4 regions of the Pseudaeromonas sp. HNCC25DJ182 genome follow, and region 3 is predicted to be linked to each of the others. Evidence: predicted binding sites of a transcription regulator. Region 3 holds the regulator's gene; each other region holds the start of a gene.
What was found. The regulator sigma-54, encoded in region 3, starts transcription at its own class of promoters, with help from an activator protein. The targets are predictions, from matches to a motif close to TGGCACNGTTTTNGCTT.
Positions count from the first base shown of each region.

Region 1: flgA (flagellar basal body P-ring formation chaperone FlgA) is a predicted target of sigma-54. The motif match lies at 4,570-4,586, and genes of this name have one in related genera.
Region 2: ACZYUB_RS13185 (CmpA/NrtA family ABC transporter substrate-binding protein) is a predicted target of sigma-54. The motif match lies at 2,620-2,636, and genes of this name have one in related genera.
Region 4: flgB (flagellar basal body rod protein FlgB) is a predicted target of sigma-54. The motif match lies at 4,361-4,377, and genes of this name have one in related genera.

Region 1 is NZ_JBVAYG010000008.1:97,568-105,198, reverse strand. It holds gene ACZYUB_RS08590 (DedA family protein) at 1-150, shown strand, start outside; tRNA gene ACZYUB_RS08585 (tRNA-Arg) at 301-376, opposite strand; gene ACZYUB_RS08580 (flagellar assembly protein T N-terminal domain-containing protein) at 476-1,630, opposite strand; gene ACZYUB_RS08575 (FlgO family outer membrane protein) at 1,770-2,384, shown strand; gene ACZYUB_RS08570 (LPP20 family lipoprotein) at 2,392-2,817, shown strand; gene flgN (flagellar export chaperone FlgN) at 2,910-3,329, opposite strand; gene flgM (flagellar biosynthesis anti-sigma factor FlgM) at 3,326-3,658, opposite strand; gene flgA (flagellar basal body P-ring formation chaperone FlgA) at 3,746-4,468, opposite strand; gene ACZYUB_RS08550 (chemotaxis protein CheV) at 4,610-5,521, shown strand; gene ACZYUB_RS08545 (CheR family methyltransferase) at 5,542-6,366, shown strand; gene flgB (flagellar basal body rod protein FlgB) at 6,420-6,833, shown strand; gene flgC (flagellar basal body rod protein FlgC) at 6,830-7,252, shown strand; gene ACZYUB_RS08530 (flagellar hook assembly protein FlgD) at 7,265-7,631, shown strand, end outside.
Region 2 is NZ_JBVAYG010000016.1:65,175-72,805, forward strand. It holds gene ACZYUB_RS13180 (ABC transporter permease) at 30-1,025, opposite strand; gene ACZYUB_RS13185 (CmpA/NrtA family ABC transporter substrate-binding protein) at 1,088-2,452, opposite strand; gene bluB (5,6-dimethylbenzimidazole synthase) at 2,875-3,615, shown strand; gene ACZYUB_RS13195 (substrate-binding periplasmic protein) at 3,632-4,375, opposite strand; gene ACZYUB_RS13200 (ANTAR domain-containing response regulator) at 4,581-5,141, opposite strand; gene cobA (uroporphyrinogen-III C-methyltransferase) at 5,264-6,064, opposite strand; gene ACZYUB_RS13210 (nitrate reductase) at 6,104-7,631, opposite strand, start outside.
Region 3 is NZ_JBVAYG010000002.1:78,292-85,922, forward strand. It holds gene ACZYUB_RS02165 (SEL1-like repeat protein) at 1-2,123, shown strand, start outside; gene ACZYUB_RS02170 (HPr family phosphocarrier protein) at 2,202-2,477, opposite strand; gene rapZ (RNase adapter RapZ) at 2,464-3,330, opposite strand; gene ptsN (PTS IIA-like nitrogen regulatory protein PtsN) at 3,338-3,784, opposite strand; gene hpf (ribosome hibernation promoting factor) at 3,787-4,074, opposite strand; gene ACZYUB_RS02190 (RNA polymerase factor sigma-54) at 4,096-5,574, opposite strand; gene lptB (LPS export ABC transporter ATP-binding protein) at 5,627-6,352, opposite strand; gene lptA (lipopolysaccharide transport periplasmic protein LptA) at 6,354-6,884, opposite strand; gene lptC (LPS export ABC transporter periplasmic protein LptC) at 6,856-7,416, opposite strand; gene kdsC (3-deoxy-manno-octulosonate-8-phosphatase KdsC) at 7,413-7,631, opposite strand, start outside.
Region 4 is NZ_JBVAYG010000005.1:147,602-155,232, reverse strand. It holds gene flgH (flagellar basal body L-ring protein FlgH) at 1-59, opposite strand, end outside; gene flgG (flagellar basal-body rod protein FlgG) at 73-858, opposite strand; gene ACZYUB_RS06175 (flagellar basal body rod protein FlgF) at 886-1,614, opposite strand; gene ACZYUB_RS06170 (flagellar hook protein FlgE) at 1,628-2,830, opposite strand; gene ACZYUB_RS06165 (flagellar hook assembly protein FlgD) at 2,849-3,505, opposite strand; gene flgC (flagellar basal body rod protein FlgC) at 3,517-3,942, opposite strand; gene flgB (flagellar basal body rod protein FlgB) at 3,946-4,314, opposite strand; gene flgA (flagellar basal body P-ring formation chaperone FlgA) at 4,490-5,173, shown strand; gene flgM (flagellar biosynthesis anti-sigma factor FlgM) at 5,313-5,609, shown strand; gene ACZYUB_RS06140 (flagellar protein FlgN) at 5,606-6,061, shown strand; gene ACZYUB_RS06135 (flagellar protein) at 6,108-6,512, opposite strand; gene ACZYUB_RS06130 (FliI/YscN family ATPase) at 6,512-7,631, opposite strand, start outside.

The sequences.
Region 1 (7,631 bases), on a different contig from region 3:
ATGTCGATCCCGTTGTTTATCCGGCATCAGGAGTTGATCACCCGGCTGCTGCTCATCAGCGCGTTGTTACTGTTTGTCTGCGCCGTCGCCGCACTCGGTATGCGCTTTGCCCACAGTAGCCCGCAACGACATCCCCCGCGAAACAGTTGAGTTAATGCCTGTCGCTCGGTAGCTGGGATGGGGCATTTGGGCGGCAACTGTTGCCGTATTAGCCGGAACATTGGCCTCGGGGGTTTGACACTATGTTCCAAGCGCTATGTTCCAAAAGCAAAAAACGCAGCCTTGGGCTGCGTTTTGCTATGGTGTCCCCGCCGGGAATCGAACCCAGATCGGTCGCTTAGGAGGCAACAGTTTTATCCAGTTAAACTACGGGGACCCAAGCCTTCAAGGCGTGAGCCGAAGGCGGCGGGCATTATAACAAAGCAAACGTTGAAAGCCAGACCGGATGCACAATACGTCCAGTCTGATCAGTGGGTTATTCCAGAATCGCCAGATCATTGATCTGGATGTTGCCGGCCGCATAGCGGTTCAGCGGCATCATGATGGCATTATTGTCATACACTCGTTTGACTTCCATCTGTCCCATCGCCGGGTTGCGAACGGTTCGTTCCCGACCATAGCCATCGGTGAAGTTGGCTTTGTGTTCTATGTAGAAGCGTTCGCCGGTCTTGATACCGTGACGCTTACCCAAATTGATATGGTAGTTGTCGCCATCGATGCGCAGAATGCGCGCCACCGGATTGGTACACTGCAATTTCATCTGCATATCCTGCACTGCCCGATTCAGCTGAGCGGTAATTTCCTGGCCATACGCCGAACTCCAGAAACGTTGTGAAGTTACATCCACGCCCTCCTGCTTGGCAAAGTCCCAGATAGCTTCGGTTTCATAGTGCGGTTGATCGACGAGTTCCCCGGTCAGACCATCAAACAGATACAACTGCAGGGTGAAGTGACGGATGGGATCGCGCAGCCATTGCTCCAGCATATTGCCATCGGCATCGCGCAACGAAATATCCTCCAGCACACCAAACAACAGATACTGGCTATCGGTTTCGGCGGCCAGACTTTGCATCTGACCGATGTAACCCGTTTCGCCTTGCTCCAGTCGGCGCGGGTCCAGCCCGAGGTTGGCGTCCAGCCAGCGACGAGTGACAAAATTCTGGCTTAATTTTCCCAAGCGGTTAAATATTTGACGGGTCAGCTCGCGATGCAAGTCGAACAATTGGCCGTAGCTGGCCTGTTCCGGATTGGCAAAGCGAAAGCGAACCAGCGTGATGCCCTTGGCATAGCTGGCACCGGCGCAGCGGGTGCGATCTGCAACTATATAGGCGCGTAGGCTGACACTGAGCCGCCCGTTGCGGACTTCTTCCTGCAACAGATTGTATTGACGGATCTCGCTGTTGGCGCGGATCTGGAACTGATCCCGAATCAGGGCGCCATTGCTCAGGCTCTGGATGCTGGATACGGATGCGCCAGCCTGCAGCATGGCTTGCCGCAGAGCATCCTGGGTGGCTTGAGCCCGGGCTTCATCCTGATCGCCATTGATGATGGGCGCACTGCCACTGGCGGTGATCCATTGTGCGTATGCTGGCCATGCCAGCAGGAATATCAGCCAAATCCATCGTTTCATGGTATTCATCTTGCTAGGGATTTGAGCAGGTAAATGCATTTTGTATGCCGAACCTTAAAAGGTGCAATTCCGGCTTAAGGAATGCATGGTCTGGCCGATACAGGTGAAACGCCGAATAACAAACAGGTTGGAACACGTTATGAAAAAAACGGCCTTATGGATGTGCTTGTTGTTGCTGAGTGGCTGTTCCTCAGAATCTGCCAGCCAGGGCGACCCTTATTCCGTCGAGGGCGGTGAGCTCAATCGCCTGGTGTCCTCTATGGCGGATCGGTTGTTTACCAATAAACTGGCTGGCAATACAACCTTGTCGCCGATTGCAGTGACCTCGTTCGTAAACCTGAATACTCTGGAAAATACCAACTGGTTAGGTCAACAGATCGCGGAAGACATGGTCCATGAGTTGCATCGTCGAGGTGAGGTGGTATTGGATTATAAGCTGACCGGCAGTATCAAGGTGACGCCGGAAGGGGATTTTGTGTTCAGCCGCGACTGGACCGAACTTTCCAAGCGAGTGCCTGCTTCGCGCATACTCACCGGAACCATGTCCCGGAATGAAAAAGGAATTGTCATCAACGCCCGCATTGTCAGCCTGAAGACCCGGATGGTCGAAGCGACGGCACAAGGTTTTGTGCCGACCAGTCTGCTCAAGGGGGGACTCGACTCAGGACGTGCGGTGACCGTGACCAAGGGCATGATTGTGCGTGGCGAGTTCCCGTATGGACAATACAGTAACTCGGTGCCATTAACCCATTGAGGCGAATATGATGTGGAAACAGTGCCTGATCGTTGTGAGCCTGTTGTGGCTGGGTGGTTGCTCACAAAATGGCGTGACTCGATATCAGGTCGAGGAGCCGGAGCGTTTTCCAATCCTGCGAGCGATTGGTTATGCGGTTGTCGATGTGCAGCCTGGCCCCAGCCAAGGTGAGAAGATGTTACAGGCCATCCGGGCATCCAAGTTGGATGCCTATCGCGAACTAACCGAACAGGTGTACGGTCAATCGCTGCAGGGCTCCACCACCCTGCGTGATGCGGTGCAAACCAGTAATCAGCTACAGGCCTCGGTGGATGGCATGGTGCGCGGAGCTCGAGTTCTCAAGAGCTACCCGATAGACAATATGTACGCCACCGAATTGGAGCTGGATACCCGGGTGTTGTTCGATCTGTACAAGCTGCAAGGCGCGTTCTAGTTGACGCCAAGGCGCTCGCGCTAAAAATGAAAACGCCAGGTATTAACCTGGCGTTTTCATTTCTCAATCGAACCGGGCTGGAGCTGTAAGGCTCAGGCTTTCAAGTTGAGATTCATATGACCGACGGCATGGGCTGTGCCCTTGCTGTCATAGGTCATGCTGTTGCGGTCACGGATCTGGCTCAGCACTCCAGACAGGCGGCGATTAGATGCCAGACTCAGCTCCAGCAGCTTGCCATTGACTTCATTACGCTCTTGGCACTGCCGCAGTTTTTCAACCAGATGCTCTTTTTGTGCGGAAAGCGGACCATTGAGTTGCGGCTGGTCAGGATGATGGCTGATGGAAGCATCATTGCGCTGGAGCTGTTCAAGCAGGAATTGTTTCTTGCTGGCAATATCGGGAAGGGAAAGCGCCTGACGCTGCTTGAGAAGGACAAACTCTTCCTCCAGCAGCAGCATCATGTCATCCAGCAATTTATCTTGCTGCAGCAGCAGCTCATTGAGTCCGGTCATCGGGTCAGAGAATCCAGATTGGATTCCAGATCCAACATCTTCTGGGCAACCCGCTGACTATCAACGCGATAGTCGCCTTTTTCAACGGCGGCCTTGAGTGCTTCCACCTTGCTTTGATTGGTTGATGGCGCATCTTTGATTCGTTGCTGCAATTTATTCAGCCCCTGAGCCTGATCGGTAAGCAATACCGCATCTTGGCGTGGCTGGCTTTTTGCCTGCGCGTCAACCTCTGCCGGATTGCTGACGTTCGAACTGCTTTGGCTTGCGGTTCCCGTCGTGATCTTACCGGAATGGTTGTTCATCAGGTTGTTGACGTTATGAATGGCCATGATGAGCTACCTATTGTTTGCGTAATTCGCTTCTAGCCTGCTTATCGGCTACCAAGGGACTAACTTTAGGAAAAAAGTAAATCTGTTTCACATTTTTACCTTCACCTGGCCCACGGCTTCGACCGTCGCTGTGATGACCCGTTTTGAGCGAAGATTCTCAACCCGGATTGATTGGCCAAAGGTTCCATCTTGCAAGGCTTTGCCACTGGTTTTAATGGAAAGCGCCGATGTTGTCGCTTCAATCTGCACAGTATCATCTCTACATACTACACAGATTTGATTATGTCGCACAGGCTGGCCTGGTCGCAGATCGCGTTTGCTGCGGCTGCCAACTAAAGGTTCAATTTCAGTAAAGCTGTCACCCCGTATCATCACTTCGTCCATGAAGTCTAGCTTTAGATTGGAGGCTGTCAGGACGCTACCCTTGGTGATGGCATCGGCGACCGTCACAAAAGGGCGAAGAATGGTAACCCGGACAGGAACATACACCTCCCAGCGTGGCTCTGCTTCACAAACCAGCCTGACCGTAGTATTTCGTTTGATATCGCCATTTCCGGCTACACTAGCTGTAAGGTTCTTGTCGCATGGGTGCATGGCGTGACGGGTATCGATCGTTGCTGCCGTGACCTCGACCTGACTGGTTGGGTCTATGACCATCTGGTTGTAGATGAATTGTTCCGCCAGTGTTCGCATCTGCTCGGTGATTGTCTCGTCGGCATGAAGGCTATTGGCGAGCAGGAGTGTTGGCAAGATCAGACTATGACGACTAATCATGTTCAAGTGCTTGCTGATAAAGCAAAATAACGACATATAAGAATCTACTATCCTTGCAATAAGACGATGACCCCGTGGATGATACAGGCATCGTGAAGAACAACAGCCTGCAACAACCGCTTTGCCTGTACTGGGTAATGCAGGATTGGTGCCACCGGCCTCAAAATGGAGAGAATTATGGCGAGTATCCTGGACTCAGTAAATCAGCTGACCCAACTGGTGGGACAGAACCGCCTTGAGTTGTTGCTCTTTCGTTTGAATGGACGTCAACGATTTGGCATCAACGTGTTCAAGGTGCGCGAAGTGTTGCAATGCCCGCAATTGACGGTCATGCCGAAATTACATCCTTACGTCCGGGGTGTTGCCCACATCCGGGGTCAGACTATTTCCGTGATTGATTTGAGCTTGGCAACCGGTGGGCGTCCTATCGCCGATATTTCCAAGTGCTTTATCATCATTGCGGAATACAATCGCTCGGTGCAGGGATTCTTGGTCGGCTCGGTTGAGCGAATCATCAACATGAATTGGGAGTCGATTTTGCCGCCGCCCAAGGGCGCGGGTCGTTTCAACTATATGACGGCAGTGACCGAGGTAGATGGCGAATTGGTTGAAATCCTGGATGTGGAGAAAATTCTGGATGAAATTTCGCCCATTAACACCGAAGTCAGCAAGGAGCTGGTTGCCGAAAGTCCGAAGCATGATCCTCACGGCCGTCCGGTTCTGGTCGCCGATGACTCCTCGGTTGCGCGTAAGCAAGTTGAACGAGCCTTGAATACCATTGGCGTGAAATGCCTGCTGGCCAAAGATGGCAAAGACGCGCTGAACATGTTGAATGATATGGCAAAAAAGGGACCCATCGAGGATCAAATCTCCTTGGTTATTTCCGATATCGAAATGCCGGAAATGGATGGTTATACCCTGACTGCTGAAATTAGAAACACTCCCGCGCTCAGAGGGTTGCATATCATACTGCACACTTCGCTCAGCGGAGTGTTCAACCAGGCAATGGTGCAGAAAGTGGGGGCTAACAATTTCATTGCCAAGTTTAACCCGGATGAATTGGCCAAGGCCGTTCAGGATGCGATGTAATCAACCAATGCAGAATTTTAATGAAGACACTGTCCGAAGACCTATATAAACAGTTCAGTGCCTTTTTGGAGGCCCAAAGCGGTATTGTGCTGGGCGCCAATAAGCAGTATCTGGTCAAGAGCCGACTTGCCCCCTTATTGGGGCAGTTCGGTGCGGCCACACTCTCTGATCTGATCAAGCGTTCGATGGATCCCAAGGAACGGGATCTAAAGATGACTGTGGTCGATGCCATGACGACCAATGAAACGTTATGGTTTCGAGATGTTTATCCTTTTCAGTTGCTTACCGATAAAATTTTTCTTGAGCTGGGAAAGGCGGGGCGCCCGTTGAAGATTTGGTCGGCAGCCAGCTCCTCAGGGCAAGAGCCTTATTCCATCGCCATGACTGCGCTGGAACACCAGTTCAAACGACCAGGAACCCTGCCTGGCGGGGTGCAGATCGTCGGTACCGATATATCGGCTTCCATGTTGAATCAATGCAAAGAGGGGATTTACGATAGCCTGGCGTTGGCGCGAGGCTTGTCGCCGGAGCGAAAGCGTCAATTTTTCGAGCCTTATGGTGACAACAAGATGCGGGTCAGCGAACGCGTCAAAAAATTGGTGAGTTTCCGGCCCTTCAACCTGCTCGATAATTACAGTCTGCTGGGTAAGTTCGATATTATTTTTTGTCGCAACGTGCTGATCTACTTCGCTCCGGAAGTGAAGTCCAAGATCCTGAACCAGTTTGCTTCAAGTCTAAATCCTGGCGGTTACCTGATGCTGGGGGCTTCGGAATCATTGACCGGTCTGACCGATCGTTTTGAGATGATCCGCTGCAACCCCGGTATTGTCTACAAAGTCAAATAACCATCCTCTTGTTATGGCACACCTCTTGCTAAGTTATTGGCAGGAGGTGCGCCATGGCCATTTCATTTGATAAAGCGTTTGGGATTCATCAGTACACCATCGGAGCCCGGTCCGCTCGGGCTGAGGTGCTGGCGGCAAATATTGCCAATGCTGATACCCCCGGATACAAAGCTCGAGACCTCGACTTCTCCTCCGCACTGGAGCAGGCGCAATCTCGCACCCAAAGCGGTTTTGCTCTGGCGACATCGGATGCGCGCCATATCCAGGGGGGCAGCAGCTCATCCCTCGCAGGAAACGTTAAATATCGTGTTCCAAATCAACCAGATACGGGCGATGGGAACACGGTGGATGTGCAGCAGGAGCGTACCTCGTTTATGGAAAATGGGCTCGAATACCAGGCGTCTCTGGAATTTCTTAATAGCCGCATATCTGGTTTGCTCAAGGCGATTAAAGGAGATCAGGCATGAGTCTGTTCCGTATCTTTGATATAGCGGGTTCCGCAATGAGTGCGCAATCGGTGCGTCTGAATGCCACTGCCAGTAATTTGGCAAATGCCGAAAGCGTCAGCTCCAGTGCGGAAACAACTTACCGCGCCAGGCGGCCAGTTTTTGCCTCTGCATTAGCCGATGTGATGCAGGGAGAAAAAGAAGGTGCTGTTGGGGTTGAGGTCAAGGGGGTATTGGAAAGCCAAGCTCCTCTGCTGCGTGAGTTTAATCCGACGCATCCCATGGCTGACAAGGATGGATTTATTTACCGCCCGAATGTCAATCCGGTAGAAGAGATGGCCGACATGATGAGTGCCACTCGTTCCTACCAGACCAATGTTCAGGTTGCTGATTCTGCCAAGCAGATGTTGCTGCAGACATTACGCATGGGCAAGGGTTGAGGAGGGTAGAGCGTGAGTACAGTTAATAACACCACCAATAGCTCGCTGGATGCGCTGCGCTGGCAGACCGAAACGGCAACAGATACGGCGGCGACAACCAACAAGAAGACGCTGGAGCAATCCGACTTCTTCAAGTTGTTGAGCAATCAGCTGGCTTATCAGGATCCCTCCAAGCCGGTCGACAACAACCAGATGGTGAGTCAAATGACCTCGTTCAGTACCCTGCAGGGGATCACCGATATGACCAGTCAGCTGAAGAGTCTGAATTCGGTCATGACGTCGAATCAGGCGTTGCAGGCATCGACTCTGGTCGGTAAGAAAGTGCTGATACCCAGCAATGAGGGTTATGTCAACGGCAGTGACGGGATCGATGGCAAGT
Region 2 (7,631 bases), on a different contig from region 3:
TTCTCCTTCCTTTCTGCGACCGGGATGACTCAGCGCAGTTCGCTGCGCTTGTCCCAGGAAATCCATTTCTGCAAGGCCAACATGCCGCGATCCAGCATGAAACCTATGACCCCGATGGTGACGACAGCGACCATGATGCGTGCCAGCGACTCCGAGCTACCATTCTGGAATTCGTCCCAGACGAACTTGCCGAGACCGGGGTTCTGCGCCAGCATCTCGGCGGCGATCAGCACCATCCAGGCCACCCCCAGCGACAGGCGCAAGCCAGTGAAAATCATCGGGATGGCCGAGGGCAGCACGATTTTGCGCACATGGGTCAGCGGGGCGAGTTTCAGCACCCGGCTGACGTTTTGCAGATCCGGATCGATACTGGCCACCCCGACAATGGTGTTGAGCAACGTCGGCCACAGGCTGCACAGGCTGACCGTGAAGGCCGAGATGACGAAGCTCTTGGCCAGAGCCGGATCTGGTGACACATAGACGGCGCTGACCACCATGGTCACCAGCGGCAACCAGGCCAGAGGCGAGATGGGTTTGAGGATCTGCACCACCGGATTGATGGCCTGATACAGAGTCTGGTTCAGACCGAGCAGGATCCCGGCCGGAATGGCGATCAGCACGGCGATGCCAAACCCGGTGGCGACGGTCACCAGACTGGTGAGGATCTGATCGAAGAAAGTATCCCGTCCGGTATAGGGGCGGACCTTCACCTCGGCTTGCGGGTTGGCCGCCAGCTTCTGGGCATTGCGCTCTGCCTGGCGGGCATAGAAAGCGTCCCGCTTCTCCCGTTCGGCGCTGTGCTCCTGGTACAGAGCGACCAGCTGTTTGCCGGTGGCAATGGGACCGGGCAGATTGCCCAACGAGGTCTGCACCTGGCTGGCCAGCATCTGCCAAACCAGCAAAAAGGCGAGGATCCCCAACATCGGCAGCAGACTGCTGCGCCAAGCGCGAGCGCCGCCCGCCTTCAGCTGGGTCAGGCCCCAGGGACCGGCAAATGGGTTGATACGATGAATCATGGTTTGCATAGTTCGGTTCCTTGTTCAGCTCGGGTGGCTATCAATAGCCACCCGCTAGGTCCATCGGGTCGTTACAGTTTTTGCTCGCCCTTGAGGCCAATGGTGAATTGCTGCAGATAGGCATTCGGGGTATGACCGTCATAAGTCACGCCATCGATAAAGTGGTTATCCGCCGGTTTATAGCCGCTCTCGCTGGCAAAATCCGGGAAGTCGCTGGCCTTCATCTTGCCTTCGGCAATCAGCTCCTTGGCGGCGATGGCATAGACATCCGGGCGATAGACCTTCTTGGCCATCTCCGCATACCAGCTGTCCGGTTTGGCCTCGGCAATCTGGCCCCAGCGCCGCATCTGGGTCATGTACCAGATGGCATCCGAGTAGTAGGGATAGGTAGCGTGATGACGGAAGAAGACGTTGAAGTCCGAAGCCGGGCGCTTGTCCCCCTTCTCGTACTCGAAGGTGCCGGTCATGGAGTTGGCGATCACCTTGGCATCGGCCCCCACATAGTTGGGGCGGGAGATGATGTTCACTGCCTCAAGTCGGTTGGCGTTGTTGTTGGCATCCAGCCAGTAGGCGGCGCGGATCAGCGCCTTGATCAGATGGATATGGGTATTGGGATACTGGTCAGCGAAGGCTTGGGTAACACCAAAGACCTTTTCCGGGTTGTTGTTCCAGATCTGTTCATCGGTCACCACAGGCACGCCAATCCCCTTGGCAACAGCCGCCTGGTTCCAGGGCTCACCGACGCAGTAACCGTTGATGGTTCCGGACTCCAGAGTAGCTGGCATCTGGGGTGGTGGCGTCACGGAGAGCAATACGTCGCCCTGGAGTTGACCGGAGTTGTCGCCCTTGGCCGGCGCATAAAAACCGGGGTGAATACCACCGGCGGCTAACCAATAACGCAGTTCATAGTTGTGGGTGGAGACCGGGAACACCATGCCGAAGTTAAAGGCCTTACCCTGCTCCTTGTAGCTGGCAACAACTGGCTTGAGGGCATCGGCCTGGATCGGATGCAGGGGTTTGCCATCGCTGCCCTTGGCCAGATTGGGCAACATCTTCTGCCAGACATCGTTGGAAACGGTAATGGCGTTACCATTGAGATCCATGCTGAATGCAGTGACTACCTCGGCCTTGGTGCCGACCCCCAGGGTGGCACCGATCGGCTGACCGGCAAGCATATGGGCACCATCGAGTTGGCCATCGATCACCCGATCCAGCAACACCTTCCAGTTGGCTTGCGCTTCCAGGGTGACGTACAGCCCCTCCTCTTCGAAAAAGCCCTTTTCATAGGCCACGGCCAAGGGCGCCATGTCCGTCAGCTTGATAAAGCCCAGTTTGAGCTCCTCTTTTTCCGGGGCGCCGACGGCGGCTAGAACGGACTGGCTGATCACAGCGGCGGTGATGCCAAGAGCCAACAGAGTTTTTTTGGATGCGTGCATGGTGGTTCCTCCCTGAAACAAAAACGCCCCGCAGATCCGGAGATCTGCGGGGCGTCGTTGCCATCTGTTCATATCAATGGGTCATTCGTTCTTCAGGATTAGGGCCTGGTAACCATTCGACCGCCGTTGGCCGAGGTCGGGCACCTGCTCCTGACTCAAGGAGTACTATTCAGTTTCTGTGCCAAGATGAAAAAGTAGTTAACCGGCCATTAACATGGCTTTTTTAGCCATCTTCAGCCGATTTTTGCCCAGCAAGCGTCGAAGGGGTGCACCAAGATGGCGCCACCGCACCACAGCCAGTCATAACTGTGACCGCTCGCCCAACTGCAATCTCGGTCTGGAATGGCATTCCCTGTGGCAACAGGCTACTGAACCAGGCCACTTTTCTGCATAATGGGCCACCGCTAGCTTCCGGAGTTGCCATGTCCTCCCTCCCGTTCAGTCACGATCAACAACAGGGCTTGTATCGCGCCATCTACGAGCGGCGGGATGTGCGCTCGCAGTTTCTGCCCGATCCAATACCGGCCCCGCTACTGGCCCGTTTGCTCCATGCCGCTCATCACGCGCCATCCGTCGGCTTTATGCAGCCCTGGGATTTCATCGTCATCGACGATCCGGCCATCAAGATGCGGGTCAAAGCCCTCTTCGATATCGCCAACGGTCAGGCGGCCGAACGTTTCGCGGATGAAGCCGGTGACAAGGCCACCCTGTATCGGCGCCTGAAGCTGGAAGGCATTCTGGAGAGCCCCATCAATCTGTGCATCACCTGTGATCGCGGTCGGGGTGGCCCGACCGTCCTGGGGCGGACCAGCATTCTGGAGATGGATCTGTTCAGCGCCTGCCTGGCGGTGCAGAACTTGTGGCTGGCGGCGCGGGCCGAAGGGATCGGCATCGGCTGGGTCAGTATCTTCGACAATGAGCAGTTGGCCCGGACGCTGGGCTTGCCGAGTCATGTCTACCCGCTCGCCTATCTGTGTATCGGCTATGTCAGTGAGTTTCTGCCGGAGCCGGAGTTACAAGCCAAAGGCTGGCGTCAGCGCCTACCATTGACGGAGCTGGTACACAGCAACCACTGGCAACAGAAAGTGGAGAACCAGGAGTTGTTACAGGCACTAGAAGAGGTTCGGATCCCTGCCTACTGCCAACCGGAGCAAAAGAAATAGCCAGTGGCCAAAGCGCTTAATACTGGGCCCGGATCTGCGCCAGTTCGCCACTTTGTAGCAACTGGCGCAAGTCTGTCTCGAACGCCGAAGCAAGGTTCAACAGTTTCGAGCGGCGGGAGAGTCCGAAATAGACGGCTCTGGGCTCGTCGAATCGCAGAGCTGCCTTCTTGAAAGTCCCCTGCCAGTTGAGATGTTTGATCCAGTAATCCCCTTCACTCTCGGTACTGAGTACCGCATCGAGACGCCCGATGGCCAGCTTCTTGAGATTCACCAGACTCGTTACTGCGGACTCCTTGTACAACTGCGGGTCGCTATCAAAACGGGGGGAGTACTTGGCGCCGCGTTTAACGCCGATGGATAACCCCTCGAGTTCCTCATAGCGATTGATATTTCGGGGATTGCCCGCCTGCAGATAGAACACCTTATCGGTATGGGTCTGATAGGGCACATCCAAATAACGGATAAAGGTTTCCCTGTCCGCCGTGCGCATCAGATTGCTGACCACATCGGCATCACCGCTCTTGAGCATCGCCAGACAGCGGGCCAAGGGAGCCGGTTTAACCACCAACCGCAGATCATGCTTGGTGGCCAGCCGCTGCAGAATATCCATATCGATACCGGTATATTCCTGGCGTGGTGAAAGGATTTTCCAGGGCGGTGCTTCACTAAAAGCCACCACCAACGTTTGTTGCGCCTGTGCACCCCAACATCCTGGGCTCAACAGCATGGCCAAGGCCATCCAGCGCAGCGTCCTCCTCATCCCTGTCTCCCTACATTCTGCCCCTATCCATTCGGGATATGAAACCTGCCCTTACACGCGCCACTCGACCCAGTAAAACATCTATCTAATTGATTACTATTGAAGTATTAACGAATTGATAGCCAACTCACCTTACAGAGCGCGAAAAACGGGTACAGGACGCAAGGTTAAAAATTGGTGGATAGTCACAAAAATAGCAGCAAGTTCAATCCGATAGCTGAAGCAACAGGCGTCGGGACAACTCGCCGAGGCTGATGCCATGCTGCATGGCACTGCTGCGCAAAGCCGCAAACGCTGCCTCCTCATCCAGCCCATGCCGTTTCATCAGCTGTCCTTTGGCGCGATCAATCAGCTTGCGCTCTTCCAGCTTCTGACTGATATCCGCCACCGCCTCACGCTGACGCCGCACCATGGCATGCTGGGCCCGCGCCTGCTTGATCCAGCTCTCTACCGGCTCTTTGTCCGTCAGTCGATGGGGAACCAAGGTGACACCGGCATCCAGTAACTGTGCCTGCAGATGGTCGGGGAGTGCTTCGGTAAACAACACCACGGGAATGCCCTGCAGAGCCAGGGTGATCGCCAGCACGCGCCATTCGGCGGTCAGGCGTCGGCAATCCAGCATGGCGCCATTGAGCGCCGCTGGTAAGCGCAAGGGGTCGCTGCTGGAGGCCAGGACCGGCTCATGACCATACCGGCTAAGCAAGAGTGCCAGCCGGTTAGCCTGCGCCACCTCGTCAGCGTAGATCAATATTCTGGAAAAACTCATCCCTGCTCCCAGCCCTGGGCATGCGCCGTCCCGGCGTTGATATCAAGAGCAAGGCTACCTCAGAGCTCTTGGCATAAAAAAGCATTATTTTTGCAACATTATGAAAAGCTCGTGGCAGCCCGTTATGCCACCTGGGACAACAGGGTTTCCCCGATCTGGGCCAGTTGCTCCCGTAACCGCACCACTTCGCCCACCAGGATCAACACCGGGGTCTGCCCCTTGAGTCGTTCGGCCTGCTGCGCCAAATCACTCAGGGAGCTGATCACCACCTGCTGATGCCGCATGGTGCCGGCAATGATCAGGGCTACCGGTAGGGATCCATCGGCTCCAGCACTCAGCAGACCTTGCTGAATATGATCCGCCTGCTCCAGCCCCATGTAAAACACCAGCGTATGACCACCGCTCACCAGGGCCTGCCAGCCGTGAAACAGTTGCTCGCTCTGCTGCGCCTCAGCCTGCAGATGGCCGGTCACTAGCGTCACCGAGCGGGAAATCCCGCGATGGGTCAGCGGGATGCCGCAACTGGCGGCGCATCCCAGCGCCGCCGTGATGCCGGGGACCACCACAAAGCGGATGCCGCGCGCCTGCAGCGCCAGTGCTTCTTCTCCACCCCGCCCGAACACATAGGGGTCACCGCCCTTGAGGCGCACCACCCGCTTGCCCTGCAGGGCCAGGCTGATCAACAGCTCACCGATCGCCTCCTGGGACAAGCTTTTAACCCCGCAGCGCTTGCCCACATCATGGCGCTGAGCCCGTGCCGGGATCAGTGCCAGGATCTCCTCACCCACCAAGCGGTCATACACCACGGCATCGGCCTGTTGCAGCAGGCGCAACGCCTTGAGGGTCAGCAACTCCACATCGCCGGGGCCAGCCCCCACCAGTGCCACCTCGCCCGGACGTAACCCGGCATTCCGTTGCATCATGCTCAGACTCCTTGTTGCTATTGCCATCACTTACTGCAATCACTGGGGGCGATGTTTTGCCACCAGTTTGTCCAACTCGACCACACAGGTACCGCAATTGGTACCGCACTTGAGCAGGGCCTGTAATCCAGCGCGCTCATGGATCCCTTGTTGTTCAATCGCCTCGACAATCTGCCGCTCACTGACCCGAAAGCAGGAGCAGACCATGCGACTATCGCCCGCCAGCGCCTGCTCTACCGTGGTTGCCAATGACGCGGCGGCCAACGGCACTGCCAGCAGACCCGCCAGCAAGCCGACGTTAACCTGCCACGGGCTGCCGCCACAGAGCAGGATGCCACTGATGCGGCCCTGATTCAGCGCCACCGCCAACCAACCCTGGCCCTTGAGCGGCAGGCGTATCCAGTGCCCCTGCGCCGCCAGCCCTTGCCATAGCTGTTCGGCGGAACAATCGGCATCCGCCAGCAAACGGCACTCACCACCATCCACCGGGCGACGACTCCACCAGCCCGGATCTCGTCCCAGTCCCTGTAGATTGGGCTCATGCTGACCGATCCAGACCCCATGCCACTGGGCGATAAATGGCCGCACCTGCACCCGGGTCTGCTTGAACTGGGGTTGGCCGGAGACCGGATCCACCACGGGGGCCACCAAACGGTTCACTCCGCCTCGGGCGGTAAAACTGTCGCTCCAGTGCATCGGCATAAAGGCTTCGTTATCCGCCAGGCCATCATCTCGCTCCAGCCGGGCCAGCACCTGATCCCGTTTCGACCCCAGCCACACCAGTTGCCCCAGCTCCAATCCCGAAGCCAGCAGGGTGTGGTGATTGACCGACACCTTGGGATAGGGTTCATTTTCCATCAAGCGCACCAGATGCCCGGTGCGAGTCATGGTGTGCCATTGATCGCGAACCCGGCCGGTATTGAGCAACCAGCCCGCTCGCTCGCTATCCACCGGATCGGCATCCAGAACCGGCAACAGCGGCGCCGCCGCAATCAAGCGCGCCTTGCCATTCGGCGTCGAGAACCGCCCCTCGGCAAACAGACGCTCGGTCCCCTGCACGCGGCGGGCGCCGGCAATGTGCGCTGCATCCTGGGCAACCAGCGGCCAGCGAGTCGGTTGCCAGCTATCAAGCTGGGCATCATCCAGTTGGGCGATGGCGCCCAGATCCAGCTGCCGCACGCCCTGGTTCTCATGAGCCGTGAGAGCGGCAAATTCGCGCAAGATATCGTTGAGACCGTCATAGCTGAAGCCCTCGGCAAAGCCCATGCGCTTGCCCACTTCGGCCAGTGCCCACCAGTCCGGTCGCGCCTCGCCGGGGGCTTGGGTAAAGGGACGCTGCCGACTGATGCAGCGTTCGGAGTTGGTGACAGTTCCGCCCCGCTCTCCCCAACCGGCTGCCGGTAATAGCAGATGAGCAAATTGGGCGGTATCGGTCCGAGCGGTCATCTCGGAGACAATCAGAAACTCGCAGTTGGCCAAGGCTTCGCGCACCCGCGCCGAATCTGGTAACGAGATGGCCGGATTGGTGGCTATGACCCACAGCGCGCGGATCTTCTTCTGCCGTACC
Region 3 (7,631 bases):
AACTCTGGGTTGAAGGGCGAGAGCCCGATTATCCGCAGGCCTTGTATTGGCTCCGACGCAGCGCCGACCAGGGGAATGCCAATGCTCAATTGGCATTGGCCAAGATGTATGAGCATGGACTGGGTGTTCCCCAATTCCATCAACAGGCCACAGATTTATACCTAAAAGCGGCTGAGCAGGGATTGGTTGAGGCTCAGTACCGTCTGGCCTGTATGTGTCTGCATGGCATGGGGATTTCAGAGGATGTGCAACAGGCTTTGCTCTGGTTCCGTAAATCGGCTGATGCTGGCTTGGCGGATGCCCAATATCAGTTGGGACGCCTGCTGGAGCTGAATCTGGTGGATCACGAGAGTGATGATGACAGTGAACGGGATAGTAGCCGTATGTCACGGAGCGTCTCCTGGACGCAAACCGGCCGCAGCAGCGCCCCCTCACCGCAAGCCTGGAAAGAGGCGTTTGTCTGGTATAAACGAGCTGCGGATCAGGATCATGTCGATGCCCAGTACGCACTTTCCATGCTGTACGAGCAGGGGCGCGGTGTAGAGGCGAATGCAAGCCAGTCGTTGTACTGGGTGCGGAAAGCCGCAGAGCAAGGGCATTCAGGAGCTCAATTGCGCCTGGCTTGCCGCTATGAAGCCGGAGCCAGTGTTGAACAGGATGAGGAATTAGCATTCCATTGGTATCGCAAAGCGGCAGAACAGGGCGATCCCGCGGCCCTGTATGCGCTTGGATTGCAGTACGAGCGTGGGCGGGGTATCAAGCTGGATGAACAGCAAGCAGTCACCTGTTATATCCAGGCGGCGGCCCAAGGTCACCTCAAATCCCAGTTCAAACTCGGGTTTGCCTATGAGCATGGACGAGGTGTCTGCCAGGACCGCATCAAGGCGGCCGAATATTACCAGCGTGCAGCTGAAGCGGGTCACGCCGAGTCACAATTCAACTTAGCCAGCATGTATCTGCAAGGGGATGGCGTCCATCTGGATTCTTCCAAGGCGGCTTTGTGGCTGAATAAAATTGTTGAGGCCGGAGATGCCCGAGCGCAATTCATGCTGGGGCAGCTGTATGAGACCGGTGCTGGTATTGCCCAGGATGAACTGAAAGCGGCAGAGTTATATCGCAAGGCGGCTGATCAGAATGAACCACGGGCTCAGTTGGCGTTGGGTCGGATGTACGAACGGGGACGTGGCGTGACGCGCAGTTTCCGCGAGGCCGCCAATTGGTATCAGAAAGCCGCGGAGCAAGGGTCCGCTGAAGGCCAGTTCATCCTGGGTGGTTTTTACCGGATGGGTCGAGGCGTGCAACAAGACTATCGTCAGGCTGTACAGTGGTTCCGGAAATCGGCTGAGCAGGGAAATCAGCAGGCTTATCTGGCGTTAGGGCGACTTTACGAACTGGGTCAAGGCGTCTTGCAGGATCATCTACAGGCGCTTTCATTCTATCGCCGGGTAGCGGCTGAAGGAGTGGCCGAGGCTCAGAATCGCTTGGGCACTATGTACCGCCAAGGCTTGGGCGTTCAGCAGGATGATGCCGAGGCCGTTGCCTGGTTCAATAAATCGGCTGCGCAGGGTGATCCGCAGGGCTGTTCCCAGTTGGCAGAACTCTGTCTGCAGGGGCTTGGTTGCGAGGTCGATAGTGGTCGTGCGTTGCAGCTATTCCGTCAGGCCGCGGAATTAGGGCATGCCGATGCGCAATACCACCTAGCCATGTTGTTCGAAACCGGGCGAGTGGTTGAGTTGGATTATCAGCAGGCGGCAAGCTGGTATCGTCTGGCGGTCGATCAGGGACATGCTAAAGCGCAGTACCAACTTGGGGTCATGTTCCAGGAGGGCCGAGGAGCGCCACAGAATTTCCACCAAGCGGCGGCTCTGTTCTCCCGGGCTGCAGAGCAAGGGCATGCCCTCGCGCAGTACAACCTGGCTTGCCTGTATCAGCAGGGGGTGGGTGTGCCACAGGATAATCAACAGGCCTATGTTTGGAGTTCGTTGGCGGTTGCCGGCGGTTGCCGTCTCAGTGAGGCACAACAGCTCCGAGACAATATGGCGCGATTGCTGAACGCTGCACAATTAATCGAGGCGCAGCGTGAAGCAACCTTGTTTTTTGAGCAGTGGCAGATGCAGGTGTAATTAACCAGTCAACGATTACGAGCACAAAAAACGCCGGTTATAAAACCGGCGTTTTTTTCATGTTTGCTGCTTCGAATCTTATTCTGCTTCTTCGAATCGTGCCGCGACCAGTTGCTCGACGGCGTCCATGACCGCCTCGGCATCCGGACCTTCGCAGGTGACATGAATACTGGATCCTTGAGCGGCCTCAAGCATCAATAACCCCATGACGCTATCTGCGCTGGCCTCTTTTTCTTCATTGCTGACCATGATGGTTGCCTGATAGCTGGCGGTGAGTTGCACTAGTTTGATGGCAGCACGGGCGTGAAGTCCGAGTTTGTTGATGATGGGTAGTCGTTTCTCAATGCGAGGCATGGGATTTCTCCAGCGTTCGATGACGGACCTGGACGGTCTTGTTTCTGGCGCGGAAACTGGCGGCTAACAGTTCGGTGATGAACACGGATCTGTGTTGCCCTCCAGTACACCCGATGGCAACCGTGACATAGCTACGGTTGTTCCGCTCCAGATGGGGAAGCCAGTTACTCAGCAGGGTTTCGATCTGCTGGCTGTAGAGCATGACATCCGGCTGTGCTTGCAGGTATTCACGGACTGGTGCATCCAGCCCGGTCAGAACCCTGAGCTCAGGAACCCAGTGTGGATTAGGGAGAAACCGGGCATCGAATACGAAATCTGCATCTTTGGGGGTGCCATGTTTGAAGCCGAACGACTCAAAGACCAGAACCAGTTCTTTTTCTTTGCGTCCCAAAACTCGTTCACAGATCTGCTCGCTGAGGTCGTGAATGCTCAGCATGCTGGTATCAATCCGCAGATCCGCCGTGGATGACAGGGGCGCTAGGAGATGGGTCTCTTGTTGGATGGCTTGATCCAGCGAGAGGTGCTTGCGCGACAGTGGATGTAAACGCCTGCTTTCGCCATAGCGACGGATCAGCGTGGCATTATCGGCATCGGTAAAAATACTGGAAAATTCGATATCGCTGGCCTGACGGATTTGGCCCAGCAGGTTATCAATATCACCGCTTTCATCCGGCATGTTACGCACATCAATGCTGACGGCGAGTTGGTCATAACGATCCCGGGCTTCCAGCACCAATTGGGGCAGTAAGGTAACCGGAAGATTATCGACGCAATAGTAGCCCAGGTCTTCTAGGACACGCAGGGCTATGGTTTTTCCCGAGCCAGAGCGGCCACTGACCACGATCAATTTCATGGGCGCCTCAGGGGGCAATCATCAGTTGATAGAGCGCTTCGTCATTCTCGGCCTGGCGGAGTAGACGACAAAAAGCCTTGTCATTCAACTTGCTAGCGATAAGTGAGAGCGTCTTGAGATGGGTTTTACATTCACTTTCCGGTACCAGCAGGGCAAACAGGATGTCGACAGGCTGGTTATCGATCGCATCGAAGGCAATGGCTTGATCCAGTGTCAGAAATACCGCTGTCAAAGGGTGTCCGTCCGGGATCCGGCCATGAGGAATGGCGATGGCGCCGCCAATGCCGGTACTGCCCATCTTTTCACGGGCCAACAGGCGTTCAAATAGTTCTTGCTCATCCAATCCTAACCGCTGGGCGGCCAGTTCACTGATGAGTTCAATGGCGCGTTTTTTACTGGAACAAGGGACTGCACTTTTGGTGCAGTCCCTGCTGAGAAAGTCCTGAATTAACATAGTTACTTACTATTCAATTTTTCTTTGTGCTTGATGATCTGGCGATCCAGCTTATCAATCAAGGTATCGATTGCGGCATACATGTCGGCTTGCTGGGAATTGGCAAAAATCTCGCCCCCATTGACGTTGAGTTTGGCTTCGGCGATCTGGTTGAGCTTTTCAACCGTGAGAATGACTTGAACATTATTGATCTGTTCGAAGTGACGCTCCAGCTTGGCAAATTTGCTATTTACGAAGTCACGCAGCGGGTCGGTAATTTCGATGTGATGACCTGACAGGTTAATTTGCATAACGTCTTCCTTTTGTTTGGCCTACAACAGGCGTTTGCGCTGACTGGATGGCGGTATTGACAAGGACTCTCGATACTTAGCGATGGTCCGTCTGGCTACCATAATACCTTGTTCAGTAAGCAAATCCGCGATCTTGCTATCGCTTAAGGGTTTTGCTGTATTTTCCGCCGCGACCAGCTTCTTGATCAAAGCCCGGATTGCGGTGGAGGAACACTCCCCTCCATTATCAGTATTGACGTGACTTGAGAAAAAGTACTTAAGTTCGAAGATTCCACGAGGCGTATGCATGAATTTTTGTGTGGTCACGCGCGAAATGGTCGACTCATGCATTTCTACCGCTTCGGCGACATCATTCAGAACCATGGGCTTCATGGCCTCTTCGCCATATTCGAAGAAGTCTTGCTGCTGCAACACGATACAATTGGCTACTTTCAGCAGGGTCTCATTCCTGCTCTCCAGGCTCTTGATAAACCATTTGGCCTCTTGCAAGTGTGAGCGGATGAACTGACTGTCACTGCTGTTTCGCGCGCTGCGGGCCATGGAGGCATAGGTTTCGTTGATGCGAATTTTCGGCATGGCGTCCGGGTTTAATTCCACCACCCACTTGCCCTGTTTCTTGCTGACTGCGACATCCGGAATCACATATTGGGAGTCGCTTTGGATGATACTGTTGCCGGGCCGCGGCTCCAGATGCTGGATCAGATCCAGTGCTTCTTTGAGCTCGCCCTCTTTGAGCTGCATCTTGCGAGCCAGATTGCGATAGTCCCGACTGGCCAGCAAATCCATATGCTCTTGCAGGATGGTTTTAGCTTCTTGAAGCCAAGGCGTGGTCTGTGGATATTGTCCCAGTTGGATCAACAGACACTCCTGGACGGAGCGGGAGGCGACACCGATGGGATCAAAGTGCTGCACTCGTTTGAGTACGGCTTCGACTTCATCCAGTTCGACTTCCTGTTCATCGGACTGCACTGCTTCAAGAATATCTTCCAGAGTGGCCGTCAAGTAACCGGATTCATCAATGGCATCGATGATCGAGAGCGCGATTGCCTGATCCAGCTCGCTAAATGGCGTCAACTGCATTTGCCAAAGCAGATAATCTTGTAGTGTTTCTGTGGTTTCACCCTGATAGACAGGCTCATCATCGCCGCTGGGTAAGCCACTGGCCTGATGGGTTCCTGCGGTATACAGCTCATCCCAGGTGGTATCCATCGGCAACTCATCCGGCATGTTTTCCTGATTGAGTGCGTCGCTGGTGTTGAGCTGGCTACCATCCTGTTCATCTCGCGCTTCGTCAGCGGCTTGGGCATCGTCCCGTTCTTGCTCCGACATGGGCTCCAGATTATCACTCTCCTCCTGCTCCAGCAGGGGATTGGCATCGAGTGCCTGCTGGATCTCCTGTTGGAGCTCCAGTGTGGAGAGTTGTAGCAAGCGTATGGCTTGCTGAAGCTGTGGCGTCATGGCCAATGACTGACCAAGGCGCAACTGTAAAGTCGGTTTCATTAGTATCGCTCTTTCCTTAAATCGACAAACCGGGTCCTGCAGAGAGTGTTACCTATAGGGTGAATCCTTCTCCCAGATAAACTTTTTTCACCTGTTCGTTGTTGAGGATGTCGCTTGGTGCGCCCTCGGCAATAAGCTTGCCATGACTGACGATATAGGCTTTCTCGCAGACATCCAAGGTTTCTCGTACGTTATGATCGGTAATTAATACCCCAAGCCCACGATCGCGTAAATGTTCGATGATGCGTTTGATGTCGATCACCGAGATAGGGTCGACACCGGCAAATGGTTCATCTAACAGGATAAATCTGGGGTCTGCGGCCAGAGCTCTGGCGATTTCCACCCGTCGTCGTTCACCGCCGGAGAGGCTCATGCCAAGGCTATGGCGGATATGACTGATGTGAAACTCCTCGAGAAGAGACTCCATCTTGTCCGTTCTTTCCTCCCGGGTGAGATCACCACGGACTTCCAGTACACCCATTAAATTTTGTTCCACCGTGAGGCGACGGAAGATCGAGGCCTCCTGGGGGAGGTAACCAATGCCGTTTCTGGCGCGTTCGTGCATTGGCAACGAGGTGATGTCGATGTCATCGACCGTTACGCTACCGCCATCTTGGGGTACCAGGCCGACAATCATGTAGAACGAGGTGGTTTTGCCGGCGCCATTAGGCCCGAGCAAGCCGACGACCTGCCCTGTTTCCACTTGTAGGCTGACGTCACTGACTACGGTGCGGCTTTTATAACTCTTCTTCAGAGCGCTGGCTTTTAACAACGACATCTTATTGACCATCCTTCTGACTGGTCTGCTCTTGCAACTGTTCCGGCAAGAAAACGGTCTTGACTCGTGAGCCCTTGGCGGTACTTTCAGCTGCCATTTGCTGCTTCTGGATGTCATAGCGGATGACATCGCCGCTCACTTCATTATCTTCCTGCTGCAATTTGGCCTTGTCGCTGAGCACAACCAGCTTCTCTTTGAGCTTGTAGTGCAGACGGTTGGCGCTGGCCTTGACCGGTTTACCATTATCCAGGACCTGGAAGAAGGTCGCTGGAGTACCGTAGGCGATCATCTCTTCTGCACCCTTCTGGCCATTGCGAATGACCTCGACTTTACTAGCCGTGATTTTGATGGTGCCTTGAGTGATCACCACATCATCGAGAAACGACACCTTGTTGTCGCCCAATTCGGCCAGTTGTCGTTGTGAGTCGACATATATTTTTTGCTGATAATCGGTTTGTTTGGCTATCCCGGCGCTGGAAGCCAGCAGCAGACAGCAAAGCACCTTAGCGGGCTTGGTTAAAGTAAATCGCATGACTGTTGTCCAATAGTTCATAGCTGTTTTGGTCCAGTTTTCCCAACAAACCAACCCCTTCATTGCGGAAGCCGGGTCCTTCGATCACGACTTTCAGATTGGTGCGCATCTGCTGGTTAGTTAGGTCCAGCTCCATGTAGTCGGTGGTCAGTCGTTCGGCGATGGGCTGCGGGCTCAGATTCTTCAGGATCACCTGATTGCGCAAAATAGCGCTATCACTGTTGTTTAGAACCCCCTTCTCGCCGCTGAGCTCCCATAGTGGTTTACCATCAGTACCCCGGGTCGTGATACGCGGATGCTCCAGTTCGCTCATCTCTAACTGAGCGTAGTGTTCGGCGTAGTCGGCGGCCAACTCTTCCTTGAGGTGCCCTTTGGCATCGTAATGCTGGGTTCTCAAGGCCTTGGCGGTAAAGGAGGGCTGGTAGATCGAGCCGTTCAGGGCCTGGCTGTTGTCACTTTCCTGATCGAACCAGCGCCAGAGCCCCAAGGCGAGGAGAAACATCAGACCAATCAGCCAATTCTGGCGACTCATACCGATGCCCCTTGTGCCTGATCCAGTGCCTGATTGGCTTGCAGCAGCAGATCGCACACTTCACGCACCGCACCTTCGCCACCGCGTAGCCGGGTGATGTAACGAGCGGCTCGTTGTGCTAACGGGTGCGCATCCGCCACGGCAACGCCCAGACAACTGGCCTGCATGACTGGAATATCAATCACATCATCGCCAATGTAGGCCGCCTGATTGGC
Region 4 (7,631 bases), on a different contig from region 3:
TCATAGCTGGAACAGGCGGCGAGCCACAGGGGCAGAAGCAAAAGGATGCAACATCTCATGGCGATATTCCGCTTACATATTCTGGGAGACGTATTGCAGCATCTCGTCGGATGCGGCAACCACCTTGGCATTCATCTCGTAGGCGCGCTGGGTGGCGATCATATCCACCATCTCCTCCACCACGCTGACGTTGGAGTTTTCCAGCGCATACTGCTTCAATGCGCCGAAAGAGTCCTCGCCCGGCACCCCTTCCACCGCATCCCCCGAGGCTTCGGTGGCCTGATACAGGTTACCGCCGGTGGCCGCCAAGCCGGCCGGATTGACGAAATTGACCAAGGTCACCTGGCCCAGCTCCTGCGCCTCGGCCTGACCACTGATGGTGGCGGAAACCGTGCCATCGGTGCCGACACTGATGGCGGTGGTGTTTTCCGGCACAGTAATCTGCGGCAGCAAGGGCAGCCCGGAGGCGTTGACCACCACGCTGTCGGAGTTGACCTGGAACTGGCCATCCCGGGTGTAGGCGGTCTCACCGTTGGGCAGCTCCACCTGGAAGAAGCCCTGACCGTTGATCGCCAGATCCAGCTGATTGCTGGTGGTCTCGTAATCCCCGGTGGTAAACACCTTCTGGGTACCGACCACCCGCACCCCGTTCCCCAGCTGGATACCACTGGGCGACTCATTCTGCTGATCCAGCTGCGCACCCGGCTGCACCTGCACCTGATAGAACAGGTCCTGAAACGCGATCCTATCCTTCTTGAAGCCGGTGGTATCCACGTTGGCCAGGTTGTTGGAAATGGTGGTCAGCTTGGCATCCATCGCCGCCAGACCGGTCTTGCTTACCCATAAGGCTGTTTGCATCTACTCATCATCCTGTTGCTGTGCGGCTCAGGCCGAAATCATCTCGTTACCCAATTTCGCCTGCTCGTCAGAGCTCTGCATCAACTTGACCTGCAGCTCGAAATTGCGCGTCATCTGCAGGCTCTGGATCATCTCGTCGACGGCGTTGACGTTGGAGTCCTCCAGATGACCACTGGCCAGGATCACGTTCTCGTCGCTCTCCGCCGTCTCCCCACTGTCGAGGCGAAACAGGCCATCGGTGCCCTTGACCAACTGGCTGGTCTCCGGATTGACCAACTTGATACGCCCGGCTTCGATCAGCGCGCCGCCACCCGGAGGGGTCACGGTAATGGTGCCATCGCTGCCGATATCCAGATCCCGGTAATCGGGCAAGACCAGCTCGCCGCCCTCGCCCAATACGGCGCGGCCATTCACGGTCAGGCGGCCATCGGACTCCACATTCATATTGCCCGCCCGGGTATAGGCCTCTTCGCCTGCGGCGGTCTGCACCGCCAACCAACCGCTGCCGCGAATACCGACATCCAGGGTACGTCCGGTGCTGACCAGAGCCGCGGCACTGAAATCCGTGCCCGGTGTCAGCTCGCTGGCCAATACCCGGCTGTCAAAGCCATCCCCCTGCAGGGCGGTGGAGCTGACCCGCTCGAAGTCGGCGCGAAAGCCGGTGGTATCCACGTTCGCCAGGTTATTGGCATGGATCTGCTGGGCCATGAGGGAGTGTTGGGCTCCCGACATGGCGGTATAGATGACTTTTTCCACTGGTTATCCGTTATCAGAAGGTGTTGAACAGCACGCTGGAGAGCTCATCGGCGGTCGACAGCACCTTGGAGTTGGCCTGGTAGTTGCGCTGCAGCGCCATCAGATCCACCAGCTCTTCGGTAATGTCGACATTCGAATCCTCATAAGAGCCGACCGTCAGGGTGCCGGCAATGCCATCCCCGGCGGTACTCAGCACCGCATTGCCGGAGTCCTTGGTGGCATACCAGATGGTGCCATCGCCCTGCTCCAGGCCATCGACGTTGACGAAGGTGGCCAATACCACCTGACCTTGCAGCAGAGTTTCGCCATTGCTGTAGGTGGCGTAGAGGTAGCCTTCATCATCGAAATAGACATCCGACAAGGTGCCCGCCGTGTAACCATCCGCTTCGTTGGTGGTGGTGGTGGAGTCCATCGAATATTGGGTGAACTCACCGTAATCCACGCTGATGGTGACATCATCGGCGCCGTCGGCACTGAAGGTGAGACTGGTCGCGGTAGTCGGTGAGGCCAGGGTCCCATCCTCGTTAAAGGTCAATGCCGTCGTCACGGCAGCACCGCTGGAATCCGTCAGCTGGGTACCATCCACGCTGTAGTAAACCGACCAGCTGTTATCGCCGGTTTTGACATAGTACTGGCTCAGGGTGTGTTCCGAGCCGAGCGAGTCATAGAGGGTCGAGGTGGCCGAATAGTTATAGGTACTGCTGTCATCGATATCGAAACTGTCGGTGATGGTGGTCGACGAGGCGTTGAGGTTGGCCTCCAGCTCCAGCGTGGTCGACGCTTCCGCCGCCAGGGTGGTGGTGGTGATCTGCAGATCGGTCACCTGCCCCTCTTCCAGCTCGCCATCCGCATTGACGGCATAGCCCTGCAGGTTCCAGCCGTTGCTGGCCAGGAGATAGTTATCGGAATCCACCGAAAAATTACCGGCCCGGGTGTAGGCCGTTTCCTGGCCATCGCTGATCACGAAGAAGCCACTGCCGGAGATGGCCAGATCCAGATCGCTACCGGACTCCACCAGGGAGCCATCGCTGGAGAAGCTCTGGGTCACGGTGGACGACTCCACACCGCCCGCTTGTCCACCGCTGTAGATGGCAGAAAACGAGGTGGAAGAGGATTTATAGCCCGCAGTCGAAGCATTGGAGATGTTGTTACTGACGGTATCCAGCGCGTCGCTCGTTGCCAGCAGACCACTCATACCAATGGAGTACATAGACATAAATAGGGTTCCTTCGGGTTAAGTCTTGGAGACGGCAACCACATCGTCCAGCGCCACAGTTCCGGCGCCGGAAACCTGAAGCTGGACACCGTCATCATCCAGGGTGACGGACTCCACTTCGGAGTTCAGATACGTGGTCTCATTGGTGGTGGTGCTGTCGGCGCTGGAGACTGCGGTCACCGTGTAGGTTCCGGCGCCGAGATCATCGAAACTGAAACTGTAGGTCCCCGCACTGGGACTGCTGCTGGTTTCGCTGCTGATCAGGGTGCCATCCGCGTCATAGACACTGATGGTCAGGCTGTCGGCGGCGCTGTCGAGAGTCACCTGGCCACTCAGGGAACCATCGGCGCTCAAGGTAGTGGAGCTGCTTTCAACCAGAACACTCTGCCCGACCAGATTGGTGCTCTGCAGCGCCGTTAGATCCTCGACCAAATCGTTGGAGGTGGTCTGCAAACTGCTGAGATCTTCCAGCGACTGCACCATGCTCAGCTGGGAGAGCTGGCTGACATAGGTGCTGGAGTCGATGGGATCGGTCGGATCCTGGTTCTGGATCTGGGCTACCAGCAGATCGATAAACTCGATCTGCAGCTCGTCCGAGGTGCTGCTGGAGCTTACGGTTTCCTCATCGCTGCTGCTGGTGGTGGAACTACTGGTTGATACGACGGAAATAGTCACTACGGTACTCCTTAGCTCTGCTCACCCAGACCCAGCAGCCCCTGCTGCATGGTGCCAATCCGTTTGAGCACTTCCACGCTGCTTTCAAAGCTGCGCGAGGCACTCATCATGTCGGCCATCTCCTCCACCGTATTGATATTGGCGTAGTAGACATGGCCATCGGCATCCGCCAGGGGATTGTTCGGCTCGTAACGCTGCAGGGGTTTGTCATTACTCGGGATCACATCGGCGATCGCCACGCTGGCCGCCCCCAGTTGCCCCAACTCCTGCACCTGCTGATAGACCGACTGGAACACAGGGCGCACCGCCCGATAAGCGGCATCGGCGCTGCCGGCAGCACTATCGGCGTTCGCCAGGTTGGAGGCCACGGTATCCAGGCGCACCGTCTGGGCACGCATGGAGCTGGCGGCAATGTCGTAAATCGCGTCGAATGACATGGTTTAGCTTCCTTCGATGGCCGTGGTCAGCCCTTTGATTTTCAGGTTCAGAAAGGTCAGGCTGGTGTCGAAGGCCACCGAGTTGGCGGCAAACTTGCTCTGTTCAACCTGCAACTCGACGGTGTTGCCATCCTGGGAGGTCTGATAGGGGATGCGATACAGCAAATCCGCATCACTGGCGGCACTCACGGTCTCGCCTTGACCTTGACGACGGGCGACATCACTCATCACCGCCTGGTAGTCCAGATCCTGGGCCAGATAGCCCGGGGTATCGACGTTGGCCAGGTTACTGGCAATCACCTGCGCACGATCCAGCTTGGTCTGCAGGGCATAGGGTGAAACCCCCAGCGCATCGTCCAGACTTAGTGCCATTCCTTCCTCCTGTTGAGCTGAGCATGACTCTCTGCCAGAATCGAGTTAACAAGAGTCGTGCCAGCTATTCGAGGCCATATAAATCAACAGGTTATGTGATAAATCAGTATCGAGTCACCCGCACGCGGAAGCCCGACTTCCGGCTGGGTGCCGTCGGCTCGCCCTGAGTCTGCTGTTGTTGTTTCCGCTTGGGTGTCTGGCGGCTCCCAGCGAGCCTGACGCCTTGCTGCAGGCCCTCAGCCAGCAGGCGCGTCAGGAGCTGGAACAACAACTGACCACGCTGGGCTGGCAGGCGCTCGAGGTGCACTACAGCCCCTGGCTCCCCGAGGGAGCCAGCAAGTTGCCGCCCTGCCCCCAGCCCTTGCAGATCCAGCGCAGTAACCCGCAGGCACCACCCTGGGGCCGACTCAGCTATCAACTCAGTTGTCCGGCATCCCCCGCCTGGCAGACCCGGGGACGAGTAGATGTCAGTCTGAGTCTGGAGCTGTGGGTGGCCCGGCATAGCCTGAAAAAGGGACAAGTGCTGCAAGCGACCGATTTGCAGCCTCAAAACGTCACCGTGGATCGTTTGTTCCGCAGTTTCACCCCCATCCAGCAATCTCTGCTCGGTTATCGCACCTTGCGCAAGGTCCGCGCCGGCCAGTTGCTCAGCACCGCCGATCTGGGCGCGCCCCTGCTGGTCCACAAGGGACAGGAGGTCACCCTCTATGCGCGCACCCCGGAGTTCAGCGCCAGTATGCGCGGCATCGCGCTGGCCGATGGTGAACTCGGGGAGAGTATTACCGTGCGCAATGTAACGAGTAATAAGGAAGTGCAAGCCACTGTTACCGCCGCCGGAGAGGTCGAAACCCGCTTTTGAGAGATCAGAATGGCCCGTGCACCGGTCACGCCGAAAACCGGGCAGGCGTGGGCAACGGGGCGGAAGCAGGAGGGCCTCAAGTTTTCCGCCGGCACAGTCGCTTCTTTTCAGGTAGCACACTTATTTGCAGGAGAGCGGCATGAAAATTACCCAGGATGCCCAGAACTTCACCAGCAGCGCATTATCATCCAGCGCCATCACGCGACCCGCGGCCGCCGGGGAAACCGTTGCCAGCACCACAAGCCGCTACCAGAGCCCGGAAAGTAGCGTCAGCAGCGATGCCTTATGGCTCGACGCCGCCCAGCAGGAGCTGGCAACGACCAGCGATGTGGATATGGAGAAGGTGCAGCAATTGCAGCAGGCGATCGCCAAGGGTGAGTTGGTACTGGACACCCAGGCGCTGAGTGAAGCAATCCTGGAGATGCACCGCTCATGACCCGTAGCGAGATCATCAAGAGCCTGATCCTGGGGATACAAACCGATATCGCCGACTACACCGAACTGCAACGCCTGCTCGAACAGCAATTTCAGCTGCTCAAGGATCGGGATACGGCCGCCATCACGGCGCTGAACCACGCCCATCAGTCGATGGTCGCCAAGTTGCAACGATCGGCGGTAGAGCGCACCCGTCAGTTGGGCTTGCTGGGGATCAATGCCGATGAACAGGGTATGACGGTGTTATTGGGGCAACTGCCACCAGCACTCAAGCTACGCCTGAAACCGATCTGGAATCGGTTGTGCAAGCTATTGCAGCAATGCCAGCAACAGAATGAAGTCAATGGCCGCTTGTTGCGTTGTCAGTACGATGTCATCCAGCGCATGCTGCATGGCGAACCCAACTACGACTACGCCCCGGGTCTCTTTACGGGCCACAACGCCGGGTATTAAATCCAACGCCAGGGCGCTGCAGCGCCCATACTCCCAAGAGGCGCCGTCAGCGGCCAAATCGCTGATTATTGAACTCATCCATCTGCTGTTGCTGCTGGCGGTTCTGCCGATACTGCACCGCGTCGGCCCGCTGGCGCAACAGCAGCTCCAGCCCCTTGACCTTGCCAATCTGCGCGCGAAGCAGCCCTTCCAGATGGCTTAAATCCTGACGCGCCAGCGCCACCTTATCTACCTGCAACAGCCAGAGGCGCTCCATCTGGCGTCGCATATGGTAGTAATTTTCCCGGATCAACAATTGCCGCAGATCCAACCCCTCACCCATCTCGGCCAGGAGTCGCGCCAGGGTCTGTTCACGCTCCTGCTCACGCTGGATGCGCTGCAGGATCTGGCCGCGCTGGTTGCCCAACTGCTCCAGCTCGGTGCGCTGCAACTCCAGATAACGGACCAGCATCAGCTCAACACCTGCTGCAGATCCTGCAGGCTCCGGGCAAATGGACTCTGCTCCTGCAGCCCCTGTTGCAAGAAACGGGCGAGGGCCGGATGACGGCGCACCGCCTCATCCATCTCGGGATCCAGCCCGGCCTGATAGCCGCCCAGCGGCAGCAATTCACGCACCTGCTGATAGCGCCCCGACAGTTGCCGCAAGCGGGTGGCTAGCTCCAACTGCTCGGCCGCGACCACCTGGGGCATCACCCGGCTCACCGAAGCATTGATATCGATAGCCGGATAGTGCCCCTGCTCGGCCAGCTGGCGACTGAGAACAATATGACCATCCAGGATCGCCCGCGCCGCATCGGCAATCGGATCCTGCTGATCATCACCCTCCGCCAGTACCGTATAAAATGCGGTCAGACTGCCGCTGGCCTGCTCGCCATTGCCCGCCCGCTCCACCAACTGGGTCAGCAGAGAAAACACCGAGGGCGGATACCCCCGGGTCGCCGGAGGTTCACCCAGAGCCAGGCCGATCTCGCGCTGGGCTTGTGCATAACGGGTCAAGGAGTCCATCAGCAGCAGCACATCCTGACCCCGATCCCGATAATACTCGGCCAGACGATGGCACAACTGGGCGGCACGCAGCCGCTGCAGCGGCGACTGATCGGCCGGAGCCGCCACCACGATGGCCTTGCGGCGCCCCTCGGGCCCCAGACAGTGGTCGATAAACTCCCGAACTTCCCGACCCCGCTCGCCTATCAGACCGACGATCACCACCTGGGCCTGGGTATAACGGGTCATCATCCCCAGCAACATACTCTTGCCGACCCCGGAGCCGGCGAACAGTCCGAGACGTTGTCCCTTGCCGGGGGTCAGCAGGGCATTGATAGCCCGGATGCCGACATCCAGCGGCTCGGTCACCGGCTGACGCAGCAGCGGGTTGGGCGGCGTCATAATCAGCACGGCCGGATCGCCCCGCTGCGCCAGCGGTAGGCCGTCCAGGGGTTGCAGCAGACCATCCACCACCCGTCCGAGCAGATGGTCACCGAGCCACAGCTCGACCTCGTGGTCCAGGGGTTCGACCCGGGCCCCCACGTAGAGTTGCCGGGTCAACTCCAGCGGCATCAGGTAGGCGATC